DNA from 2 places in the Luedemannella flava genome. Region 2 is predicted to be linked to the other one. Evidence: predicted binding sites of a transcription regulator. Region 2 holds the regulator's gene; the other holds the start of a gene.
What was found. The regulator HrcA, encoded in region 2, represses chaperone genes, less so after heat shock. The targets are predictions, from matches to a motif close to GGTTNGCACNCTCNNNNNGAGNGTGCNAACC.
Positions count from the first base shown of each region.

Region 1: the regulator HrcA is predicted to act here: its motif matches at 7,837-7,867, upstream of ABD211_RS08485 (FmdB family zinc ribbon protein).

Region 1 covers NZ_BAAALT010000039.1:69,514-80,495, forward strand. Annotated here, with positions in the region: gene ABD211_RS08435 (PfkB family carbohydrate kinase) at 1-644, opposite strand, end outside; gene ABD211_RS08440 (bifunctional 4-hydroxy-2-oxoglutarate aldolase/2-dehydro-3-deoxy-phosphogluconate aldolase) at 631-1,320, opposite strand; gene ABD211_RS08445 (SDR family NAD(P)-dependent oxidoreductase) at 1,381-2,154, shown strand; gene ABD211_RS08450 (C40 family peptidase) at 2,319-3,266, opposite strand; gene ABD211_RS08455 (metal-sensitive transcriptional regulator) at 3,401-3,715, shown strand; gene ABD211_RS08460 (heavy-metal-associated domain-containing protein) at 3,731-3,949, shown strand; gene ABD211_RS08465 (class I SAM-dependent methyltransferase) at 3,922-5,109, opposite strand; gene ABD211_RS08470 (hypothetical protein) at 5,119-6,129, opposite strand; gene ABD211_RS08475 (hypothetical protein) at 6,203-6,379, shown strand; gene mscL (large conductance mechanosensitive channel protein MscL) at 6,376-6,747, opposite strand; gene ABD211_RS08485 (FmdB family zinc ribbon protein) at 7,479-7,814, opposite strand; gene ABD211_RS08490 (5-formyltetrahydrofolate cyclo-ligase) at 7,936-8,592, opposite strand; gene ABD211_RS08495 (UTP--glucose-1-phosphate uridylyltransferase) at 8,671-9,585, shown strand; gene ABD211_RS08500 (molybdopterin molybdotransferase MoeA) at 9,589-10,851, shown strand; gene ABD211_RS08505 (GNAT family N-acetyltransferase) at 10,857-10,982, shown strand, end outside.
Region 2 covers NZ_BAAALT010000041.1:21,829-32,810, forward strand. Annotated here, with positions in the region: gene ABD211_RS08820 (PhoH family protein) at 1-996, opposite strand, end outside; gene ABD211_RS08825 (ATP-binding protein) at 1,260-3,278, shown strand; gene ABD211_RS08830 (HIT domain-containing protein) at 3,259-3,603, opposite strand; gene ABD211_RS08835 (TM2 domain-containing protein) at 3,700-3,990, shown strand; gene ABD211_RS08840 (16S rRNA (uracil(1498)-N(3))-methyltransferase) at 4,021-4,749, opposite strand; gene dnaJ (molecular chaperone DnaJ) at 4,783-5,913, opposite strand; gene hrcA (heat-inducible transcriptional repressor HrcA) at 5,952-6,974, opposite strand; gene ABD211_RS08855 (DUF4870 domain-containing protein) at 7,164-7,577, shown strand; gene hemW (radical SAM family heme chaperone HemW) at 7,614-8,825, opposite strand; gene ABD211_RS08865 (enoyl-CoA hydratase-related protein) at 8,854-9,648, shown strand; gene ABD211_RS08870 (Ig-like domain-containing protein) at 9,707-10,982, shown strand, end outside.

The DNA.
Region 1 (10,982 bases), on a different contig from region 2:
TCGACGTAGCGCGCCAGCGCCCGGTTGACCTCCTGCGCGCGGGCCTGGCCGCCGATCGCCTTCCACAGCGAGGGGCGGTAGTTCAGGTCGTACGAGATGATCGTGCCGTGTCGGCGGGCGGCCACCATGGCGGCCTCGATGACGTCCGGCGTCGTCGCCGACAAGGCGGCGTAGATGCCACCGGTGTGGAACCAGCGCGCGCCGAGCGTGCCGAACAGGTGCTCCCAGTCGACATCGGACGGCTTGAGCTGGGAGGCGGCGGTGTTGCCGCGGTCCGACGTGCCGACCGCGCCGCGCAACCCGAAGCCGCGCTCGGTGAAGTTGAGTCCATTGCGGACGGACCGGCCGATGCCGTCGTCCTTCATCCACCGGACGAAGCCCGTGTCCACGCCGCCGGCGAGGACGAGGTCCTCCAGCAGCCGGCCGACCTCGTTGTCGACGAACGCGGTCACGATCGCGGTGCGCTTGCCGAAGCAGCGGCGCAGGCCGCGGGCCACGTTGTACTCCCCGCCGCCCTCCCAGGCGCGGAAGGTGCGGGCGGTGCGCACGCGGCCCTCGCCCGGGTCGAGGCGCAGCATGACCTCACCCAGCGACACCAGGTCGTAGCGGCACTCCTCGGCCGGACGAGGTTCAGGCAGCGGCATTCGTGGACTCCTTCGCGAGCGCGACCGCCTCGGCGGTCAGGCGGGTGACCTCTTTCCAGTCGCCGGCGTCGAGCAGCTTCGGCGCGACCATCCAGCTGCCGCCGACCGCGAGCACGGACGGCAGGGCCAGGTAGCCGGGCAGCGACGCGGCGGTGACGCCGCCGGTGGGGATGAACCTGGCGTCCGCGAACGGCGCGGCGAGGGCCTTGACCATCGGTGCGCCGCCGAGCTGCTCGGCCGGGAAGAACTTGAGGGTACGCAGGCCGTGGTCGAACGCCTGCATGATCTCGGACGGGCTGGCCACGCCCGGGAAGACGGGCACACCCAGCGCCGCGCAGTGGGTGACCACCTCGGGGCTGAACCCGGGGCTGACGATGAACGCCGCGCCCGCGTCGACGGCCTGCTCGACGTGCGCCCTGGTCAGCACCGTGCCGGCGCCGACCAGCAGGTCCGGCACCTCGGCGAGCGCGCGGATGGCGTCGATCGCCGCCGGCGTCCGCATGGTCACCTCGGCGGTGCGCAGGCCGCCCTCGGCGAGGGCGTCGGCGAGCGGGCGGGCGTCCGCGGCCCTGGATATGACGACGACGGGTAGCAGCCGGGTAGCCGCCAACTGGTCGCTGATCAGGCGCAGGTCGTCGGGCGAGGGGGGACCCGACGGGAAGGCTTCCTGTGACATGAGGCGCACCCTAGCATAGGAAAGCGCTTACCTCTCGATCCGAGGGCGCATGATGGCCCCGTGACTTCGTGGGTGACGGAACAGTTCGGGCTGGCCGGGCGGGTGGCCCTCGTGACGGGCGGCAACTCGGGGATCGGCCGGGCCATCGCCCTGGCCCTGGGTCGCGCCGGCGCGCGTGTGGTGATCCTGGGCCGGGCCGAGAAGACCCTGGTCGAGACGGCCGCCGAGGTGCGCGGCGTGGGCGCCGCCGCGGACTGGGTGAGCGCCGATCTGGCCGACCGCGCGGCGCTCGCGGACGCGGCGGAGCGCGCGTGCGCGTTCTTCGGCGAGCCCGACATCCTGGTCAACAGCGCGGGCGTCAACATCCGACCCCCGCTCGCGTCCCTGACCCCACCGGAGTGGGACACGCTGTTCGCGGTGAACCTCACCGCGCCGTTCCTGCTCGGGCAGCGGTTCGGGCCCCGGATGGCCGAGCGCGGCTGGGGCCGGATCATCAACCTCTCGTCGCAGCAGGCGGTGCGCGCCTACGCCGACAGCGGCGGCTACGGGGCGACGAAGGGCGGGCTGGTGTCGCTGACCCGCTCGCAGGCCGAGGCATGGTCGCGGCACGGGGTGTGCTGCAACGCCGTCTCCCCGGGCGTGGTCCACACGCCGATGAACGACCGGCTGTTCAGCGACCCGGCCCGGGCGGCCTCCTTCGCGGCCCGGACGATGATCGGCCGCAACGGCGAGCCGGACGACTTCGCGGGGCTGGCCGTGTTCCTCGCGGGGCCGGCGAGCGGCTACCTCACGGGCCAGCACCTGATGCTCGACGGCGGGTTCTCCGCGACCTGACGCCGGAGCCGTTGTGTGGTGAGGACGTCAGGTCGCCGTCCAGCACCGCGACCTGACGCCGGAGCCGTTGTGTGGTGAGGACGTCAGGTCGCCGTCCAGCACCGCGACCTGACGCCGGAGCCGTTGTGTGGTGAGGACGTCAGGTCGCCATCCGGCGCCGCGACCTAACCCGGGCGGCCGTAGCCGTAGACCGGGGCGTGGTGCATCGGCGAGATCGTGACCGGCTGGCCCCAGCCGGGCGCGTGCACCACCCGGTCGCCGCCGATGTAGACGGCGACGTGGTGGATGTCGCTGTAGTAGAAGACCAGGTCGCCGGGGCGCAGGTCGGCGCGCGGCAGGTGCGGCACGGACCCCCACATCCGGTACGCGTTGTGCGGCAGGTAGACGCCGGCCCGCCGCCACGCGGCCATGGCCAGGCCGGAGCAGTCGAACGCGTCGGGTCCCGCGGCGCCGAAGTAGTACGACTTGCCGCGCTGGTCGAGCGCGTAGGTGACCACCGAGCGCCCGCGCGGGCCGGTCAGCGCCCGCTCCTGGACGCTGTCCGGGTCGTTGCCCAGCGTCGCGACCGGCGCCCCCCAGCCGGTGCCGGCACGCCTGGCGTGCCGGGCCCGCAACTCCTCCAGCCTGGTGATCTCGGAGAGCACCTCGGCCCGGTCGGCGGCGAGGGTGCGGTGCTGGGCCGCCAGCCGGTGCGCAAGCTTGGCGAGGTCGTGCTGGCGGGCCCGCAGCCCCCGGTCGAGGCTGCCGAGTCGGCGCAGGGCGCGGTGCTTGGTGCGGGCCATGTGGTCGAGCACCATCAGGCGGTCCACGAACACGTCCGGCGAGGTGGCCGTGAGCAGCGCGGTGGCCATCACCAGGCCGCCGTCCTTGAACGCGGTGACCGCGATGTGGCTGACCCGGCTCTGGGCGGCGTCCAGCCGCTTGTCGAGGGGGCGCAGCTGGCGGGTGACGGCGCGCATCCGGGCCCGGGTCCGGGCGAGGTCGGCGCGGTTGGCGTTGAAGCGTTCGACCACCTTCTCCAGCCGCTCACTGGCGGCGTTGAGCTGACGCTCCACGTCGCCTGGCGGGTCCGCGTGCCCGGCCGTCGGGGTGGCGATGACCAGTGTGACCACCGCCGTGGCCAGCTTCGCCCAACGAGATCCGAATGAACCGGTATGGGAGCCTTCCACGGCGGACATTTAACGCTAATCACCCCAAGCGCGCAACAACGGCGCGCCCAAATACTCCCCCGGGGTATGCTGAGTTCATGGAACCCAGCCACCCCCACGGCGAGACGGACCACCAGGAGTACTGGTACGGCCCCGAGAAGCAGGCCGTCCTCGGCCGGCTGCGTCGCATCGAGGGCCAGGTGCGGGGCGTCCACCGGATGGTCGACGAGGACGCGTACTGCATCGACATCCTGACGCAGATCTCCGCCGCCACCCGCGCTCTGCAGGCCGTCGCGCTCGGCCTGCTGGAGGGGCATATCGCCCACTGTGTCGTCGAGGCCGCCGGCACCGGCGACGCCAGCGCGAAGGTCAAGGAGGCGACCGACGCGATCGCTCGCCTCGTCCGGTCCTAGAGGGGAACACGCACCATGTCCGTCCAGACCAAGTACACCGTGATCGGCATGACCTGCGGGCACTGCGTCCAGGCGGTGACCGAGGAGCTGACCAAGGTGCCCGGCGTCCGCGACGTCCAGGTGGAGCTGGCGGCCGGCGAGGTCACGGTCAACAGCGACGCGCCGATCCCGCTCGACGCCGTCGCGCACGCCGTCGACGAGGCCGGCTACGAGCTGGCCGGCGCCACGACCTGATCAAGCAACGTCGAGAGATGGGGCTTGAGGCCCCATTCCTCGACCAGTTGGGCGTACTCGGCGCGTTGCGCGGCCGTCGGTGGCGTGCCGGTGCGCCGGGCGCGCAGCAGCAGGTTGCGCGGCGTGTGCCGCGAGTCGATGAACTCGACGACCTCCACGGTGTAACCCTGCAGGCGCAGCAACTGCGCCCGGAGGGTGTCGGTGAGGACGTCCGCGAACCGCTCACGCAGAATGCCGAACCTGACCACCTGCGAGTACGGCGCTGGCGCGCCCCCACCGCGCAGCTGCGTGGCCAGGTCGTGGTGGCAGCAGGGGGCGGCCAGCACGTAGCGGGCCCGCCAGCCGACCGCGCGGGCCAGCGCCTCGTCCGTGGCCGTATCGCAGGCGTGCAGGGCCAGCACCACGTCCGCCCCGGCCACCGGCGCCTCCGCGATCGTGCCCGCCTCGAACCGCACCCACTCCGACCAGCCCAGCTGCGCGGCCAGCTCCGTGTTGCGCACCCGCTGGTCCTCGCGGACGTCGACGCCCACGAGCTCGGCCGTCAACCCGCGCACCTTCGTCAGGTACCGGTACCCCGCGAACGTCAGGTACGCGTTGCCGCAGCCCAGGTCGACCACGCGCAGTGGCTGCGGCAGGTCCGGGTCCTCGCCGAGGACCGCGTCCAGCGCCCGCAGGAAGGCGTCCACCTGGCGGCGCTTCGCCGCCGTCCCGCCGATCACGTCGAACAGCGGGTCGCCCGGGTCCAGCAGGTGCTCCCTGACCCGGTCGTGGGCGGCCGGCGCGGCCGCGCGGTCGCTCGCCGTCGGCGCCCGGTGCAGCTGGGCGTCGCCCTTCTTGGTGACCCGCAGCTGCAGCGTCTCGTCGACCGTCTCCACGTGCCAGTTGCCGAACGGCTCCGCGAGCAGCGCGTCCACCGCCGCGCCCCCCTCGACCTCCCAGTCCACGTTGCGGGTGTGCGGGCGGGCCCCGTCGTCGGTCACGACCTGCAACCGGTCGCCCGACTTGAGCGCGACGGGGCGCAGTTGCGCGCGTACCAGGGAAGGGGTTGTGCCCTTGCGACGACCGGCCGCGACCGCGCGGATCAGCCGGCCCCGGTCGAGCAGCGCGGCCCGCACCTCGGCGAGCGCGGCATCGAGCGGAAGCATCCCCTTGGCTGGCATCCGTCCAGACTAGGTGTGCAGACGCGCGGCGATCTCGGCGGCCATGTCCGCGAGCAGGGTGTCGGGGCGCAGCGTCCGGCCGGCGATGCCCGACAGCAGCGTGACCAGGCCGGGCAGCGGGAAGCCGTCCTCGGTGAGCACCAGCTCGCCGACCGGTCCGTGCCGGGAGATCGACACCCGGCTGTGCCGCCACGTCTCGGCCACCTCGTCGCGGGACGGCACGCCGAACCCGTGCCCGACCGGCGCCGCGTGGCGCAGCCGGATCAGGGCCGAGTCGGCGAACGCGAACGCCGCCCGGCACGCCGCGCCCAGCCGGACCCGGTCCTCCTCGGTGCGGGTCGAGATCACCGTGCACGGGTTCATGCACTGTGCCGCGCACGCGCCCAGCGCCCGGGCCACCGTCGAGTGCTGCCGGTTCAGGTAGTTGCGCCAGCTCAGCGCGGTGGAGTCGGCCACCCGCAGCGCCCGGCTCGCGGCCGCCTTCTCCGGCCGGATGTGCGGGCACCCGGTCACGTCCCACGCCCCGAACCGGCTGTCCAGCCCCGCGAACGCCTCGTCGCGGGCCAGCTCCGCCGGGTCGGCGGCGTGCCCCAGCACCGACTCCCAGGCCAACAGGTAGGCGTACTGGCTCATGAGGTGGACCCCGGCCAGGATCGCCGCCATCTCCTGGCGCCGCCACCGGATCTCGACGGACTCCAGGACCAGTTGGTACGCCGGCACGAGCGAGCGCAGCGCGGCGCGCGGCTGCTCGCGCGGGACCTGCGGCATGCGGCACGCGGCGCCGCGCCTGATCAGGTCCGCGGGGACCGTCTCGCGGGCCTGGTCGACCAGGGACGTGTCGAGGGACGCGCCGTGGGCCACGTCCGGGTCGGCGAGATCCTCGGCGTCGAGATCCATGAGGCGCTGCCCGTACGCGCACAGCTTCTGGGCCAGCGCCGCCTCGTGGCTCGGGATGCTGCCGGCCAGGATCCCGGCGCCGAGCACCGCCGCGATCTCGCGGAACGCGTACCGCCTGATCAACAGTGCGAGAATGTCACCGGCTGGGCCCACTCCCGTCATTCAACAGCAACCCGGGCGGCGCTACGCTCGACCCGTGCAACCTGGTCTTGATGACGACCGCGTGGTCGACCTGGATGACGAGGCGCCCTTCGTCGACGACGCGCCGGTGTTGCCGCGGACGACCCGCGACGACACGGACGCGGGCTGGGGCGAGCGCTCGTACGACAACGACGACCGCCTCCTCGCGGACCGCCCCCCGCACTGGGACTAACGGGTCCGCAGCTCGTCGCGGATCTCGGTCAGCAGCTTCGCCTCGTCGCTGAGCTGCGTCGTCCTCCCGTCCCCGCGCCTGTTGACCTTGTTGACCGGCACGACGACGAAAAAGTAGACCGCGGCGGCCGTGAGCAGGAACGTGATCACCGCGTTGACGAACGCCGCCCAGTCGAAGATCACGTCGTTGACCCGCCACGTGCCGCTGAGCGCGTGCCCGCCGGTGACGACCTTGACCAGCGGCGCGATGAACGCGGCGACGAACGCGTCGACCACCTTCCCGAACGCGGCACCCATGACGAACCCGACCGCGAGGTCGATCACGTTGCCTCGAAGGATGAACTCCTTAAAGCCCCGGATGATTGTCACATTTCCGGACTATAGGCGCGTTACGGGTGTCATTGGCGTCACAGCCTAGCCGTGTGGCGGTGGTGGCGGGTGGCGCGGTCTGCCTGTTCGGCAAAGGGCGCCATTGGCGAGGGGGAGTGCGGTCCGGCAGCCAACGGGTCGCTAACGGCCGGGTTGGAGGGCGCTCACATCGCCCAAGGGTCGCGTTTGGCGAGGTAGAACTCGTCTTTATCGCACCACCGGGTCGCCCTTGGCGGCCGGGCCGAGGGGGCAGGCCCGTCATTGGTCGTCGAGGATGCCGTCCGCGGGGAAGTGGGCGATGTCGTCTCGCCAAATGTGCACATCTGGCGAGGTGAGCGCCGTGTATCCGCCAAATGTTCACATTTGGTTGGGGTCTACCCCGTCTTCAGCTCGCCAGATGTGCGCTTGTGGCGGGCCGATCCGTCCTCGTCCCGCCAGATGTTCACAGTTGGCGGGCGTAAGGGTGTTCTGACTCGCCAGATGTGCGCTTGTGGCGGGTCCGCTGCATGGTGAGCTCGCCAGATGTGCGCTTGTGGCGGGGCCGGCACTCTTCGCCTCGCCATTTGTGCACAGATGGCGGCAGTGGGCGTCGTGGGCTCGTTACCGGTGCGCGTTCGGCGGCGGCGCCCGATGGGTTGCCTCGCTATATGTGCACAGGTGGTGGAGGTTGCGAGGAAGGCCGGGCCGGGACGGGTGGGTCCGGCGGGGCGGTCGCGGGTGGTGGCGGTGCGTCAGGCCTTGGCGGGGGTCGCCGACGAGGAGGAGGATGCCGCCGGGGTGCTCGGGGTGGAGGTGGTCGCCGGCTTTGCGTCCTTGGGGGCGGAGTCGGACTTGGACTCCGACTTCTGGGCCGGGGCGGGGGACGTGCTGCCGGCGGAGTCCTTCGCGCCCGAGCGGGAGTCGGTGCGGTAGAAGCCCGAGCCCTTGAAGACGATGCCCACCGAGTTGAAGAGCTTGCGCAGCTTGCCCTCGCACGAGGGGCATACGCTCAGCGGCTCGTCCGAGAACGACTGGACAGCCTCGAGCTGGTGGCCGCACGCGGTGCAGGCGTACTGGTAGGTGGGCACTTCTCCGCCTCCGTGATCAACAACTTGGCACTCCGGCGCCTTGAGTGCCAAGGATGGCGCATGGACCGGCGAAGTGTCCAGTTTTCGTGTTCCGATCAACACCCGGGAATACGTCGGGCGCTCAGCCGACGTGACGAAGACCACCCGATGGGGTGATGACCGCGTGGACGCGCCGGTCGTGCGGCTCGGCCGGCAGCGACTCGACCAGCTCGCCGTCGAACAGCAGGGCCACCACCAGGGTGCCCGGGCCGACCCGGGCCAGCGCCCGGTCATACGACCCGCCACCCCGCCCCAGCCGGACGCCGCCGAGGTCGACCGCCACGGCCGGCACGACCACCAGGTCGGCCCCGCCGACAGCCGTCACGCCGAGCAGCTCAGCACTCCCGACCAGGTCGGACCCGCCGAGCTGGTCGGACCCGCCGGGCACGGCCGACCCGCCGGGCCCGGCGGCCGGGTCGGCTTTGCCGACGGGGGTCCGGGCCGGCGGTGTGTCGATTGATGGCCACCGTTGCCAGTCCAGGTCGCGGTCCGGGAGCAGCACCGGGATCAGGATCTCGCGCGCAACGGACGCCAGCGTCGGCAGCAACGCGGGCCCGCCCGGCTCCGTGAGGAGTGGCGAATACGCGGCGACGGTGCGGACGGCGCGCTCTGAGACCGTACCCATAAGGGTTGTGACCAGCGCGGAGTCGGCGGCGGCCCGCTCAGCCGGGGACCGCGCGCGCCGTGCCGCCAACAGGCGGCGGCGCCAGTCGGACTTCGTCGCAGTGGCGGGTGTCACCCGCTCAGGATGGCAGTCGGCGGCGCGTCGGGAGGGTCAGGTCGGGGCGGCATGCGGGAAGGCCGATAGTCTCGGCGCATGCCGGACCACGCCACCACCCAGCGCGCCGTCAAAGCGGTCATTCCGGCCGCCGGCCTCGCCACCCGCTTCCTGCCCGCCACCAAGGCGGTGCCGAAGGAACTGCTGCCCGTCGTTGACCGCCCCGTGCTGCAGTACATCGTGGAGGAGGCCACCGCCGGTGGCATCCGCGACGTCCTGCTCGTCACCGGGCGCGGCAAGACCAGCATGGTCGACCACTTCGACCGCCAGCCGTACCTGGAATCGCGCCTGGAGGCCAAGGGCGACCTGGAGCGCCTCGCCGCGGTGCGGCGCCCCAGCGAGCTGGCCGAGATCTACACCTGCCGCCAGGGCGAGCCGCTCGGCCTCGGTCACGCGATCGGGTACGCCGAGTCGCATGTGGGCAACGAACCGTTCGTCGTCCTCCTGGGTGACGAGTTCGTCGACGAGGCACAGCCGCTGCTGCCCGGGATGATCGACCTGCAGTCCCGGACGGGTGGCATCGTGCTCGCGTTCCTGGAGGTCTCCGACGACGAAGTGGACCGGTACGGGATCGCGTCCGTCGCGGCCGCGGAGCCGGAGTTCGCCGACGCCGGCGAGGTCTTCCGGGTCACCGGCCTGGTGGAAAAGCCCAAGCAGGGCACCGCGCCCAGCAACTTCGCCGTGCTCGGCCGGTACGTGCTGCCGCCCACGATCTTCGATGCCATCAAGCGGACCAAGCCCGGCGCCGGCGGCGAGATCCAGCTCACCGACGCGATGGCGCTGCTGCTCGCCGAGGGCACGCCGGTTCACGGAATCGTTTACCGGGGCGTGCGTTATGACACCGGTATGCCGTTGGGCTATCTGCAGGCGGTCGTCGAGCTCGCCTGCAAGCGCAAGGACCTTGGACCCGCGTTCAAGGAATGGCTCGTGGAGTTTGTTAAATCGGACGGTTAATGGATGACTGCGGAGATCACGCTGACCCGTACCCCTCAGCTGACCTCGCTCGCCGACTACCTGGCGGGCGTGCTGCGCCGTGTGCGCGCACTGCCCCCGCTCGACCTGGACCTCACCCAGGCGTTCGGGAACGTGCTGGCCGAGGAGGTGCGGGCGCTCGGCGCGCTCCCCGCGTACGACCAGGCCGCCATCGACGGGTACGCCGCCCGCTATGACGACCTGGCCGCCGCGGCCCTCGGCCGCACCGTCCGCCTCAACGTCGTGGGGGATCTCTCCGCGGCGAGTTGGCGGCCGGTGCGGCTGGTGCCCGGCACCTGCTTCGCCGTGGCGGCCGGGGCGCCCCTGCCCGCCACCACGGACGTCGTCGTGCCCCTCGACTTCACCGACGAGGGCATGGCGTCCGTCGAGATCCGCCAGGCGCCCAAGCGCGGGCACGGCGTGCGCCGCGCGGCCGAGGAGATCGCCGCCGGCGCGGTCGTCGCCCGCCCGGGTGACTACGTCACGCCGCCCATGGTCGCCGTCCTCGCGGCGGCCGGGGTCAGCCACGTCGTGGTGCGCCCCACGCCCCGGGTGACGGTCCTGGCCACCGGTGACGAGCTCGTCGAGGCCGGCCGGCTCAGCCAGCCCGGGCAGGTCGTGGACGTCAACTCGCACGCCGTGGCGGCCGCCGCCGCGGACGCGGGGGCGCACGCCTACCGGGTCGGCATCTGCGACGACGACCCCGAGGCCCTCCGTGGCCTGCTGGAGGACCAGACCCTGCGCTCGGACCTCATCATCACCACCGGGGGTACGGGCACGGGGCCCGGCGACATCCTGCGCCGGATCCTGGGCCGGGACGGGTCGGTCCGCTTCACGGAGCTGTCCGTGTTCCCGTGCTCGACCCTCGGGTTCGGGATGATCGGCTCGCAGGCCGACCAGGTGCCCGTCGTCTGCCTGCCGGGCGACCCGGGCGCGGCGCTCATCGGCTTCGAGGTGCTGGCCCGGCCCGTGATCCAGGTGCTCGCCGGGGCGGAGCCCGTGTTCCGGCCGTCGGTGCGCGCCCACCTGCTGGAGACGATCGCGTCGCCCATCGGGCTGCGCGAGTTCCGGCCCGCGCGGGTGCAGGAACGCCGGGGTGGCGGTTACACCGTGCAGCCACTCGCCGGCGGGCCGTATACGCTGTCCGGTCTGGCGGACGCCAACGGCCTGCTGGTACTGGGTGAGAAGGTCGGCGGGGCGCCGGCCGGGTCTACTGTGGATGTCCTGCTTCTCGACCGCCGACGGTGAGGTTTGTGAGTTTTCTTGGTGCGCCCGGCTGGCCTGCGGTGCTGCATGACCCGCAGTCGGGTGTCACCCTGCGCCCCTACCGCCGGTCGGACGCGCCCGCGTGGTCGCAGGTGCGGCGGGCCAACGAGGAG
Region 2 (10,982 bases):
GACAGGCGCTTCCTGCTCGGCGTCCCACCGGGCGTACGCGTCAACGATCTCACCGACCAGGCGGTGACGGACAACGTCCGCGCTGGAGAGCTGCGCGAAGTGGACGTCCTCGACCTCGCTGAGGATGTCCCGCACGACGCGCAGGCCGCTCTTCGTGCCGCCCGGCAGGTCGACCTGGGTGATATCGCCCGTCACCACGATCTTGGAGCCGAACCCGAGCCGGGTCAGGAACATCTTCATCTGCTCGGGCGTGGTGTTCTGCGCCTCGTCCAGGATGATGAACGCGTCGTTGAGCGTGCGGCCGCGCATGTAGGCCAGCGGGGCGACCTCGATGGTGCCGTTGGCCATGAGCCGCGGGATCGACTCGGGGTCGAGCATGTCGTGCAGCGCGTCGTACAGCGGACGCAGGTACGGGTCGATCTTCTCGTTGAGCGTGCCGGGCAGGAAGCCCAGCCGCTCGCCGGCCTCGACGGCGGGCCGGGTGAGGATGATCCGGTTGACCTGCTTGGCCTGCAGCGCCTGGACGGCCTTGGCCATGGCCAGGTAGGTCTTGCCGGTGCCGGCGGGGCCGATGCCGAAGACGATCGTGTGCTCGTCGATCGAGTCCACGTACTTCTTCTGGCCCAGCGTCTTGGGTCGGATGGTGCGCCCGCGACGGGAGAGGATATTGAGGGTCAGCACCTCGGCGGGCCGCTCGGTGGTGCCCTCTTCGAGCATGCCCACCGTGCGGCGGACGGCGTCAGCGGTCAGCGTCTCGCCTTTCTCGATGAGTTCCAGTAGTTCGGCGAAGATGCGCTCGGCCAGAGCGTTGTCGGCCGGCGCGCCGGAGATGGTGATCTCGTTGCCGCGCACGTGCACGTCGCTGGCGACCGTGCGCTCGATCAGACGGAGAATCTCGTCGTTCGAGCCGAGCAGGCTCACCATCTGCTGCGGGTTGTCGACCGTGATCTTGGTCTGCACGCGCGGCTGTGCCGCTGGGGGTGGACTGGCGGTCATATCTCGGCCCGGCGGGCCTAAGCCACCTGCTCTCCGCAACTCGACGGCACTGGACCCCTCCTATGATATCGGGCCGACCCCCGCAAACGTCTAACGGATAAGTCGGACCATTCGCGCCGGCTCCCGGTTCCCGGACGTCCTACCCATCGACCGCCACCGACACACACGCCGTCGGCCCCGTGGATATCCCCAATCGCGCGCCCACTACCACCGGCAGGTGACAAAGTCGGACATGACGCACATCCACGTCCGAGGACACCACCATGACGCGGTTCCGACCCCGGCACCGGGAGGGTCGCATCACCGTCGCGAGCCTGCTGCGTCGGTCGTTCGCGGCGCTGGTCGTCCTGACCCTGCTCGGCGGCGCCGGAGCGATCTTCGTGGCACTCCCCCTGTACCTCACGGCGCGGGAGCGGATGGCCACCGTCATGCAGGCCCGCTCCGCGAACGCCGACATGAAGCGGGCGATCACGAGCGGCCAGCTGGCGCTGGACGGATACCTGCTCACGTCGGACCTGAAATACCGGCAGGTGTACTGGGAGGCCCAGCGCGCGTACCCCCAGCAAGTCGCGGAGCTGCGCAGCCTGACGGGCGGGGCGGAAGCCGCGGCCATCGCCGAGGTGGCGTACCAGACGGAGGTGTGGTGGTCGCTCGCCGACCGGTGCATCATCCAGGACCCGGCCGTCATCTCCGACAAGGAGATCAAGGAGGTCCTGGAGCGGTTCGACTACGTGGCGATCGCGACCGCCAACCTGGACAGTCGACTGACGACAACGGCGACGAACACGCTTGCCGATCTCGACGCGCTGGCCCGCGCCACGCTGATCGGGCTGGCCGTACTGACCGCCATCGCCGTGGCCATCGTCGCGTTGATCGGCTGGCGGGCGACCCGGCGCATCACCACCCCGCTCGGCCAGGTGGTCAACGCCATCGACGAACTCGCCCGGGAGAACGTCGACGTGCACGTGGACGCCGAGGAGGCGCCCGCGGAGATCGCCGCGGTCGCGGAGGCCGTGAACGAGGCCGCCGACCGGTCGGCGATGGAACGCCGGCTGCTGGCCGAGACCCGCAACGTGTCCGTCGCGGTGCGCGGGCACCTCTCCGGCGCGGAGGCGACCAGCGCCGCGACCCGCGGCCTGGGCCACCTGCTGAACGTCGACCACGTGCTGATCCGACCGTCCGCGACCGCGGAGGTCATCGCGACGTCCGCGACGTGGAGCGCGCCCGACGCGGTGGGCGACCCGACCACGCTGGTTCACGCGACCAAAGAGTGGCCGATCAACGAAGACCCGCTCTACGTCGTGGACGCGTCGGCGGAGCCCGACAGCTCGCTCACCGGGCAGGAACGGGACAGCCTGCGGGCTGCCGGCGCCGGACCGGCGGTCACCGCCGCCATCGGCGAGGGCGACGAGCGGATCGGGCACCTCATGGCCATCAAGCGGCTCGGTCATGGCACCTGGACGCCACTCGAGATCCAGGTGGTCCGCATGATCGCCGCCGACCTCGGCCGGGCGTTGACCCACGCACGGCTGTACGCCCACGAACAGGAACTGGTCCAGCGCCTCCAGGACCTGGACGCGGCCAAGACGGAGTTCCTGTCCAACATCTCCCACGACCTGCGCACCCCGCTGACCAGCGTGGCGGGCTACCTCGAGGTGCTGCTGGAGGAGGACACCGGACCGCTGAACCCGACCCAGACGAGGATGCTCACCGTCGTCGACCGCAACGTCGAGCGCCTGCGCATGCTCATCGAGGACCTTCTCGTGATGTCGCGGATCGAGTCGGCCACGATGACCATGACACTCGAGCCGATCGATGTCGGCGCCGTCCTGGAGGGCGCCTGCCAGACGCTGGCACCGAACGCGCGCATGGCCAGCGTCGCGATGACCTATGAGGTCGCCGGCCCGCTGCCGCTGCTCGGCGACCGGTACTACCTCGACCGCATGTTCATGAACGTGCTGTCGAACGCCGTCAAGTTCACCCCTCCCGGAGGGACGGTCACGGTCACCGGGCGGGCCGAGGGGTCAACCGTGGTGATGGTCGTGCGCGACTCCGGCATCGGCATCCCGCGCGACGAACTCGACAACCTGTTCACCCGGTTCTTCCGGGCCAGCAACACGGCCCGGCACGCGATCTCCGGGACCGGCCTGGGCCTGACGATCGTGCGGACCGTCGCCGAGCGCCACGGCGGCACCGTCACGATCGACTCCGAGGAGAACGTGGGCACCACGGTGACCATCCGGCTGCCGCTGTCCGACGATGTCAGCCCGGCGGCCACGTGAGGTCACGGCCCGACAGCACATGTGCGTGCACGTGGTGGACCGTCTGCCCGGCGGACGGGCCGGTGTTGAACACAACGCGGTAGCCGTCCGTCGCGCCCTCCGCGGCCGCCACGGCGGCGGCCGCGGCCAGCACCTCCGAGGCGAGGCCCGGATCGGCGGCGACGAGCTCGCCGACGTTCGCGTGGTGCGCGCGCGGGATCACCACCACATGGCTGGGCGCCTGGGGGTTGATGTCGCGGAACGCCAGCGTCGTCGGCGTCGAGTGGACCTCGGTCGCGGGGATCTCGCCGGCCACGATGCGACAGAACAGACAGTCGTTGCTCACACGGCGCATCCTAGGCGGTCCCGGTAGGCAGGCCCGGCAGCGACCAATCCGCCTGTTCGCGCAACCGTGGGCGGAACGGGCTCATACGCTGGCGGTATGGCCTATCCACCAATGCCGGGCGTGCCCGACCCGATGGCGCCCTACGGCGTCGATCCGGTCACCGGGCAGCCGCTGTCCGATAAGACCAAGCTCGTCGCCGGCCTGCTGCAGATCTTCCTGGGCGGCTTCGGCGTCGGCCGGTTCTATACGGGCCACACCAAGATCGCCGTACTCCAGATCGTGGTCACGATCTGCACGTTGGGCTTCGGCGCGCTCTGGGGTTTCATCGACGGCATCATCATCATCGCCAACGGCGGCACGGACGCCGAGGGCCGCGTCCTGCGCTGAACCTACCAGCGCCCCAAGCGGGCGCTGAATCTACCAACGCCCCAAGCGGGCGCTGAGCACCGACAGGGCGGCCACGCCGGCCGTCGAGGTGCGCAGCACCTCCGGGCCCAGCCGGACCGCTACCGCGCCGGCCGCGTCGAAGGCGGCCAGCTCCTCGTCGGCAATGCCACCCTCGGGGCCCACGACCAGCACGATCTCACCGGACGCCGGCAGGTCCACGGCCGTCAGCGGGGTGGTCGCCGACTCGTGCAGCACCAGCCCCAACGCGGCGTCGCGCAAGCGGCCGGCGAGCGCCGCCGTGCCCGCCGCGCCCGCGACGGTCGGCAGCCACGGGCGGCGGGCCTGCTTGGCGGCCTCCCGGGCGGTGTCCACCCAGCGCTGGCGGGACTTCTCCCCGCGCTCGTCCTTCCACCGGACCACCGACCGGGCGGCCGCCCACGGGACGACCTCGTCCACGCCGACCTCGGTCATGGCCTGTACGGCCAGCTCGCCCCGGTCGCCCTTGGCGATGCCCTGCGCGACGACGAGGGCGACCGCGTGCGGTGGGACGTACCCCCGGGTGGTGATCGACAGGTTGAGGGTGCCGCGCCCGACGGCGGTGACCACCGCGGACGCCGTGCCGCCCCGGCCGTCGGCGAGGATCAGCTGCTCGCCCGCCCGCAGGCGCTGCACCGTGGACGCGTGATGCCCCTCCGGCCCATCCAATGTGAAGAGATCACCGGAAGGAAGTTGCGCCACCAGAAAGAGCGGCAGACTCACTGGGCTGTCCGGTTCACTCGCCCCGCTCGCTCACTAGGCGTGCCCGTTGAACGCGTCGCGGATGGAGCTGAACAGGCCGCCCTTCTGACGGGAGACCTCGGCGATCTCCTCGCCGCGCAGCGCGGCCAGCTCGCGCAGGAGGCGCTCCTGCTCCGGGTCGAGCTTCGTGGGGGTGCGCACATCGAGGTGGACGTGCAGGTCGCCCCGACCGGTGCCGCGCAGGTGGGGCACGCCCCGGGCGCGCAGGCGCAGTGACGCGCCGTGCTGGGTGCCGGCCTTGACGTCGACCGTCTCCTCGCCGTCGAGGGTCTTGATCGTCAGGCGGGTGCCGAGCGCGGCGGCGGTCATCGGGAGGGTGACGCGGCAGTGCAGGTCGTCGCCCTTGCGGGAGAAGACGTCGTGCGGCCGCTCGTGGATCTCGACGTAGAGGTCGCCGGCGGGGCCGCCGCCGGGGCCGACCTCGCCCTGGTTGGCCAGGCGGATGCGCATGCCGTCCTCGACCCCGGCCGGGATCTTGACGGTGAGCGACCGGCGGCTGCGGACCCGACCGTCCCCCGCGCACTGCTGGCACGGGTGCGGGATGGTCGTGCCGTAGCCCTGGCAGGTCGGGCACGGGCGCGCCGAGACGACCTGGCCGAGGAACGTCTTCTGCACCGACTGGATCTCGCCCCGGCCCGCGCACGTCTCGCAGGTCTGCGGGTGCGTGCCGGCGGCCGTGCCCGCGCCGCTGCAGGTGGTGCAGAGCACCGCCGTGTCCACGGTGATCGGGGCGTCCACGCCGAAGGCGGTCTCGTGCAGGTCGAGGTCGAGGCGCAGGATCGCGTCGGCGCCGGCGCGCGTGCGGGGGCGCGGGCCGCGCGAGCCGCCGCCGCCGAAGAACGCGTCCATGATGTCCTGGAACCCGACGAACGGGCCCGCGCCGCCGGGGCCGGGGCCGCCGCCCTGCGGGGCGAGCGGGTCGCCGCCCAGGTCGACGATCTCACGCTTGCGCGGGTCGGAGAGGACCTCGTAGGCGGCGTTGATCTCCTTGAACTTCTCGTGCGCCGCCGGGTCCGGGTTCACATCGGGGTGGAACTCCCGCGCGAGCTTGCGGTAGGCGCGCTTGAGCTCGTCCGGCGACGCGCCCCGCTGCACCCCGAGGATGCCGTAGTAATCCTTGGCCACGTGAGTCCCAAGTCCTCAATCGTCTCGTACGTCGGTCGTCAGCTGCCCTCGAGCACGTCACCCAGGTAACGGGCGACGGCCCGCACCGTGGCGATCGTGCCCGGGTAGTCCATCCGGGTGGGCCCCAGCACACCCAGCCCGCCCACCATGGTGTCGCGCGGACCGTAGCCCGTGGCGACGACCGAGGTGGTGCGCAGGTCCTCGAATTCGTTCTCGTCGCCGATGCGCACGTGCGCGCTGGTCTGCCGGACCTGGCCGAAGAGCTTGAGGATGATGACCTCCTCCTCCAGCGCCTCCAGCACGGGCCGCAACGAGCCGGCGAAGTCGAGCATGTTGGCCCGGGCCAGGTTGGCGGTGCCGGCGATGGTCACCCGCTCCTCGCCGCGCTCGACGAGCGTCTCCAGCAGCACCGTCGACAGCGACGCCATGGCGCCGCTCAACTCGGGGCGGACCTGGTCGTGCAGGCCCGGCACGACGGTGGGTGTGTCGGTGAGCCAGCGGCCCACGAGCGCCTCGTTCATGGCGGCGCGCAGCTCGACGACGTCGTCGGCGCCGAGCGGGGCGGGCACGTCGACCAGGCGCTGCTCGACCCGGCCGGTGTCGGTGATCATGACGACCATCAGCCGGGTCGTGGAGATCGAGATCAGCTCCAGGTGCCGGACCTTGCTGCGCGACAGGCTCGGGTACTGCACGATGGCGACCTGTCGGGTCAACTGGGCGAGCAGGCGCACGGTGCGGTGCACCACGTCATCGAGGTCGACGGCACCGACCAGGAAGCGCTCGATGGCCCGGCGCTCGGCCGGGGTGAGCGGCTTGATCCGGGAGAGCTTGTCGACGAAGAGGCGGTAGCCCTTGTCGGTGGGGACCCGGCCGGCGCTGGTGTGCGGCTGGCGCAGGTAGCCCTCCTCCTCCAGCACGGCCATGTCGTTGCGCACCGTGGCCGGGGAGACGCGCAGGTTGTGCCGCTCGACGAGCGCGCGGCTGCCGACCGGCTCCTGGGTGGAGACGTAGTCCTCGACGATGGCGCGGAGCACTTCGAGCTTCCGGTCGTCCAGGGACATTCCGTCATCCTCCCCTCACTGTGCGCGCGCTGGCACTCCGAAACGGTGAGTGCCAGTCTACGTCGCCCTGGCCACGGACCGCGACGCGCGCAGCGTGGCGTGACACGCACTCACGGTGTCGCCCAATGGTCCCTCCCGAAGGGCCGTGCACACTAGCGCAGCGATCGTGATAGCCCTACGGTGACCCCCATGACTGAGCCTCCCCTCACACCCCCGCCCCCGCCGCCGCCCGCGGCCGGGCCGCCGCCCATCGGCTACTCCAGCAACGATGAGAAGACGTGGGTCCTCGTGTCCCACTTCGGTGGCGCCGCCGGCGCCCTCATCGGCACCGGCGGTGGCGGCTGGATCGCGCCGCTCATCGCGCTGCTGGCGAAGGGCAACGAGTCGCCGACCGTGCGCGCGCACGCGGTGGCCGCCCTCAACTTCCAGGTCCCGCTCGCCATCGCGGCCGTGATCGGCTGGATCACCGTCTGCATCGGCATCGGTTTCATCATCTGGATCGCCGCGATGATCGTGGGGATCATCTTCGGCGTCCTGGCCGGCCTCAAGGCCAACGAGGGCCAGTTCTACAAATACCCGTTCTCGCTTCCGCTGGTGAAGTAGGCCACATACGTGACCGGGGCGCCGACGGCGTCCCGGTCACGGCAGCAGGTCGCGGACCACGGCGTCGGCGAGCAGCCGTCCGCGCAGCGTGAGCACGGCCCGGTCCCGCTGGAGCTCCAGCAGGCCATCGGCGACGGCCCGCTCGGCCGAGGCCAGCCCCGCCGGCGTCAGCCGGTCCAGCGGCAGCCCTTCAGCCAACCGCAGGCGGAGCATGACGTCCTCCAGGTGCCGCTCGTCCGCGGTCAGCGTCTCCCGGCCCGCCGCCGGGGAGACCCCGTCGGCCAGCGCCGCCGCGTAGCGCGTCGGGTGGCGCACGTTCCACCAGCGCACCCCGCCGACGTGGCTGTGCGCGCCCGGCCCGAACCCCCACCAGTCCCCGCCGCGCCAGTAGATCAGGTTGTGCCGGCAGCGGGCCGCCTCGTCGCGCGCCCAGTTTGACACCTCGTACCAGCTCAGGCCGGCGCCGCCGAGCGCGGCGTCCGCGGCCAGGTAGCGGTCCGCGGCCACATCATCGCTGGGCGCGGGGAGCTCGCCCCGGCGCACGCGCGCCGCGAGCCGCGTGCCGTCCTCCACAATCAGGGAGTACGCCGAGACGTGGTCGACCCCGGCGGCGACGGCGCTGTCGAGGGAGGCGGCGAAGTCCTCCGCCCGCTCCCCCGGCGTCCCGTAGATCAGGTCGAGGTTGACGTGCTCGAAGCCGGCGTCGCGCGCCTCGTGCGCGGCCCGCGCGGCCCGGCCGGGCGTGTGCCTACGGTCCAGGACCGCCAGGACGTGCGCGGCGGCGGACTGCATGCCGAGCGAGATCCGGGTGAAGCCGGCGCTTCTGAGCGCCCGCAGCGACGCCGGGTCGACCGACTCGGGGTTCGCCTCCGTGGTGATCTCCGCGTCGGCGGCCAGGCCGAACGTCTTGTCGATGGTCTCCACGATCCGGGCGAGGTCGGCGGGCGGGAGCAGGGTGGGCGTGCCGCCGCCCACGAAGATCGTCCGGGCGGGCGGGGCCGCGCCGGCGAGGACCCGGCCCGCGAGCTCGATCTCCCGGACCAGCGTGTCCACGTACTCCGCCTGGCTGGCGCCGCCGCCCAGCTCGGCGGCCGTGTACGTGTTGAAGTCGCAGTAGCCGCACCGGGACGCGCAGAACGGCACGTGCACGTAGATCCCGAACCCGTCGGCCCCGACGTCTGTCAGGGCGGGCGCGGGCAGCGCCCCGTCGGGCGGAGCGGGGTCGCCGTCGGGCAGCGTGCTGGGCATGGTTCCCAGTGTGCCGTAGCGTCGCGGCATGACCTTGGTTGATGTCGTCGTGGACCGGGGTGTGGCCACCCTCACCCTGAACAGCACGGCCAACCGGAACGCGCTGTCGTTCCGGTTGATGGACGAGCTGTCGGCCGCGCTCACGGCGGCGGTCGGGGACCCGGCGGTGCGGGTCATCCTGCTCTCGCACGCCGGCCCGGTCTTCTGCGCCGGCGCGGACCTGCGCGAGACGACGGCGGCGGTGTCGGCCGGCACGACGCTGCCCGTGGTGCGCCTCGCCCAACTGCTGGCCGACCTGTGGGAGTGCCCGAAACCGCTGGTCGCCCGCGTCGCCGGGCCGGCCCGGGCGGGCGGGCTGGGCCTGCTCGCGACCGCCGACCTCGTGTTCGCGGCGGCGTCGGCGACGTTCGCCTTCACCGAGGTCCGCCTGGGCGTGGTGCCCGCCGCGATCTCGCCCGTGGTGCAGCCCCGGCTGACCGCGCGCGGCCTCGCCGAGCTGTACCTGACGGCCGAGCCGGTGCCCGCCGCCCGCGCGGCAGCGGCGGGCCTGGTCACCGCCGTGGTGCCGGACGACGGGTTGGACGAGGCGGTGGCGGCCGCGGGCGCGGCCGTGGTGCGCGGCGCGCCCGGCGCCCTGGCCGAGACCAAGCGGATCTGCCGGGACGGGCCGGGGGTCGTGCTCGGGGAGGGGCCGTCGGCGACGGCGATGCGCGCCCGGCTGGCCGCCGCCGCCGAGCTGTCGGCGCGTACGTTCGCCGGGCCGGAGGGACGCGAGGGATTGGCTGCCTTCGCCGAGAAACGCCAGCCGTACTGGGAGGCGTAGCCCGTACGGCCGACGCGCCGATGTGATCACCGCCGAACGTGACGGTCGTTAGGCGAATGTGAGCAACTTGACACACCGGGCCAGAAGACGCGCGGCCGCCGTGGCGCTGGCGACCGTCGCGGGGGCAACTGGATGCCTCATCGGGGCTGCGCCCGCGGCGGCCGGCACTGCCGTCGTGTACTCCGACTTCGAGGACGGCACGCACCAGAGCTGGGCCCCGATGGCGAGCCCGACGACCATCACCAATACCTCGGCGGTGGCCCACACCGGCAGCCGGAGCCTGCTGGCGTCCAGCCGGTCCGCCGGTGCCCAGGGTCCGGCGCTCAACATCACCAACAGCATGCGGATCGGCATGCGGTACCAGTTCTCCGTCTGGGTACGGACGGTGAGCGTGCCGGCCAACGTCAACATCACCGTCCGGCAGATGTCCGGCACCGCCCAGGAAGCGGGCGTCCAGGTCGCCAGCAACGTGGCCGTCGGGCCGACCAGGTGGACCCACCTACGTGGCACGTACACGCCGCCGTACGGCTACGACCGGTTCCAGGTGCGGGTGGAGACGGGCAACGGGCCGGAGCCGTTCTACATCGACGACTTCACGCTGACGGTCCTGGAGACGACGCAGCCGCCGGTCATCACGAACCCGGCCAGCGGCTCGGTCGTCGCCTCCCGACAGCCGACGATCATCGGCGTCGGTCCGCCGTTCACGACGGTGACCGTCACCGACGGCCCGACGGTGGTGTGCCGGGCCCGGGTCGACAAGGCCGGCGACTGGCGGTGCGAGGCGCAGGCCGCCCTGGCGGGCGGCGGTCACACCGTCACACCGACCGTCCACGACGCGGCGGGCAACGCGACGGCGGGCACCCCGGTGACGTTCACGGTGAGCGCGGCGGCCACCCCCGCGCCCCCTGTGATCCTCCTGCCCCGGCCGGACACGACGCTCGCGAACGCCACCGTGACCGTGTCCGGCACCGGGCCCCCGTCCGGCGAGGTGCTCGTGTCGGAGGACGGCCGCGTGCTGTGCGGCGCCACGGTCCTCGCGGACGGCACGTGGCGGTGCACGCCGGGCACGCCGTTCAGCGGCGGCCGGCACACCATCTACGCGGCGGTGCGCAACGGCACCGGCCCGGTCAGCTCCGCCCGGTCGGTCACGTTCGGCGTCGACACCTCGATCCCCTGGCCGCCCACCGTCCGCGATCCCGCCCCCGGGGCCACCGCCAACATCCGCCAGCCCGTCATCTCCGGTACGGGCGAGCCGGGCGTGACCGTGCGGGTCACCATCGACCGGGTGCTCGCGTGCGTGGTCACGGTCGGCTTCGACCAGTCGTGGCGCTGCG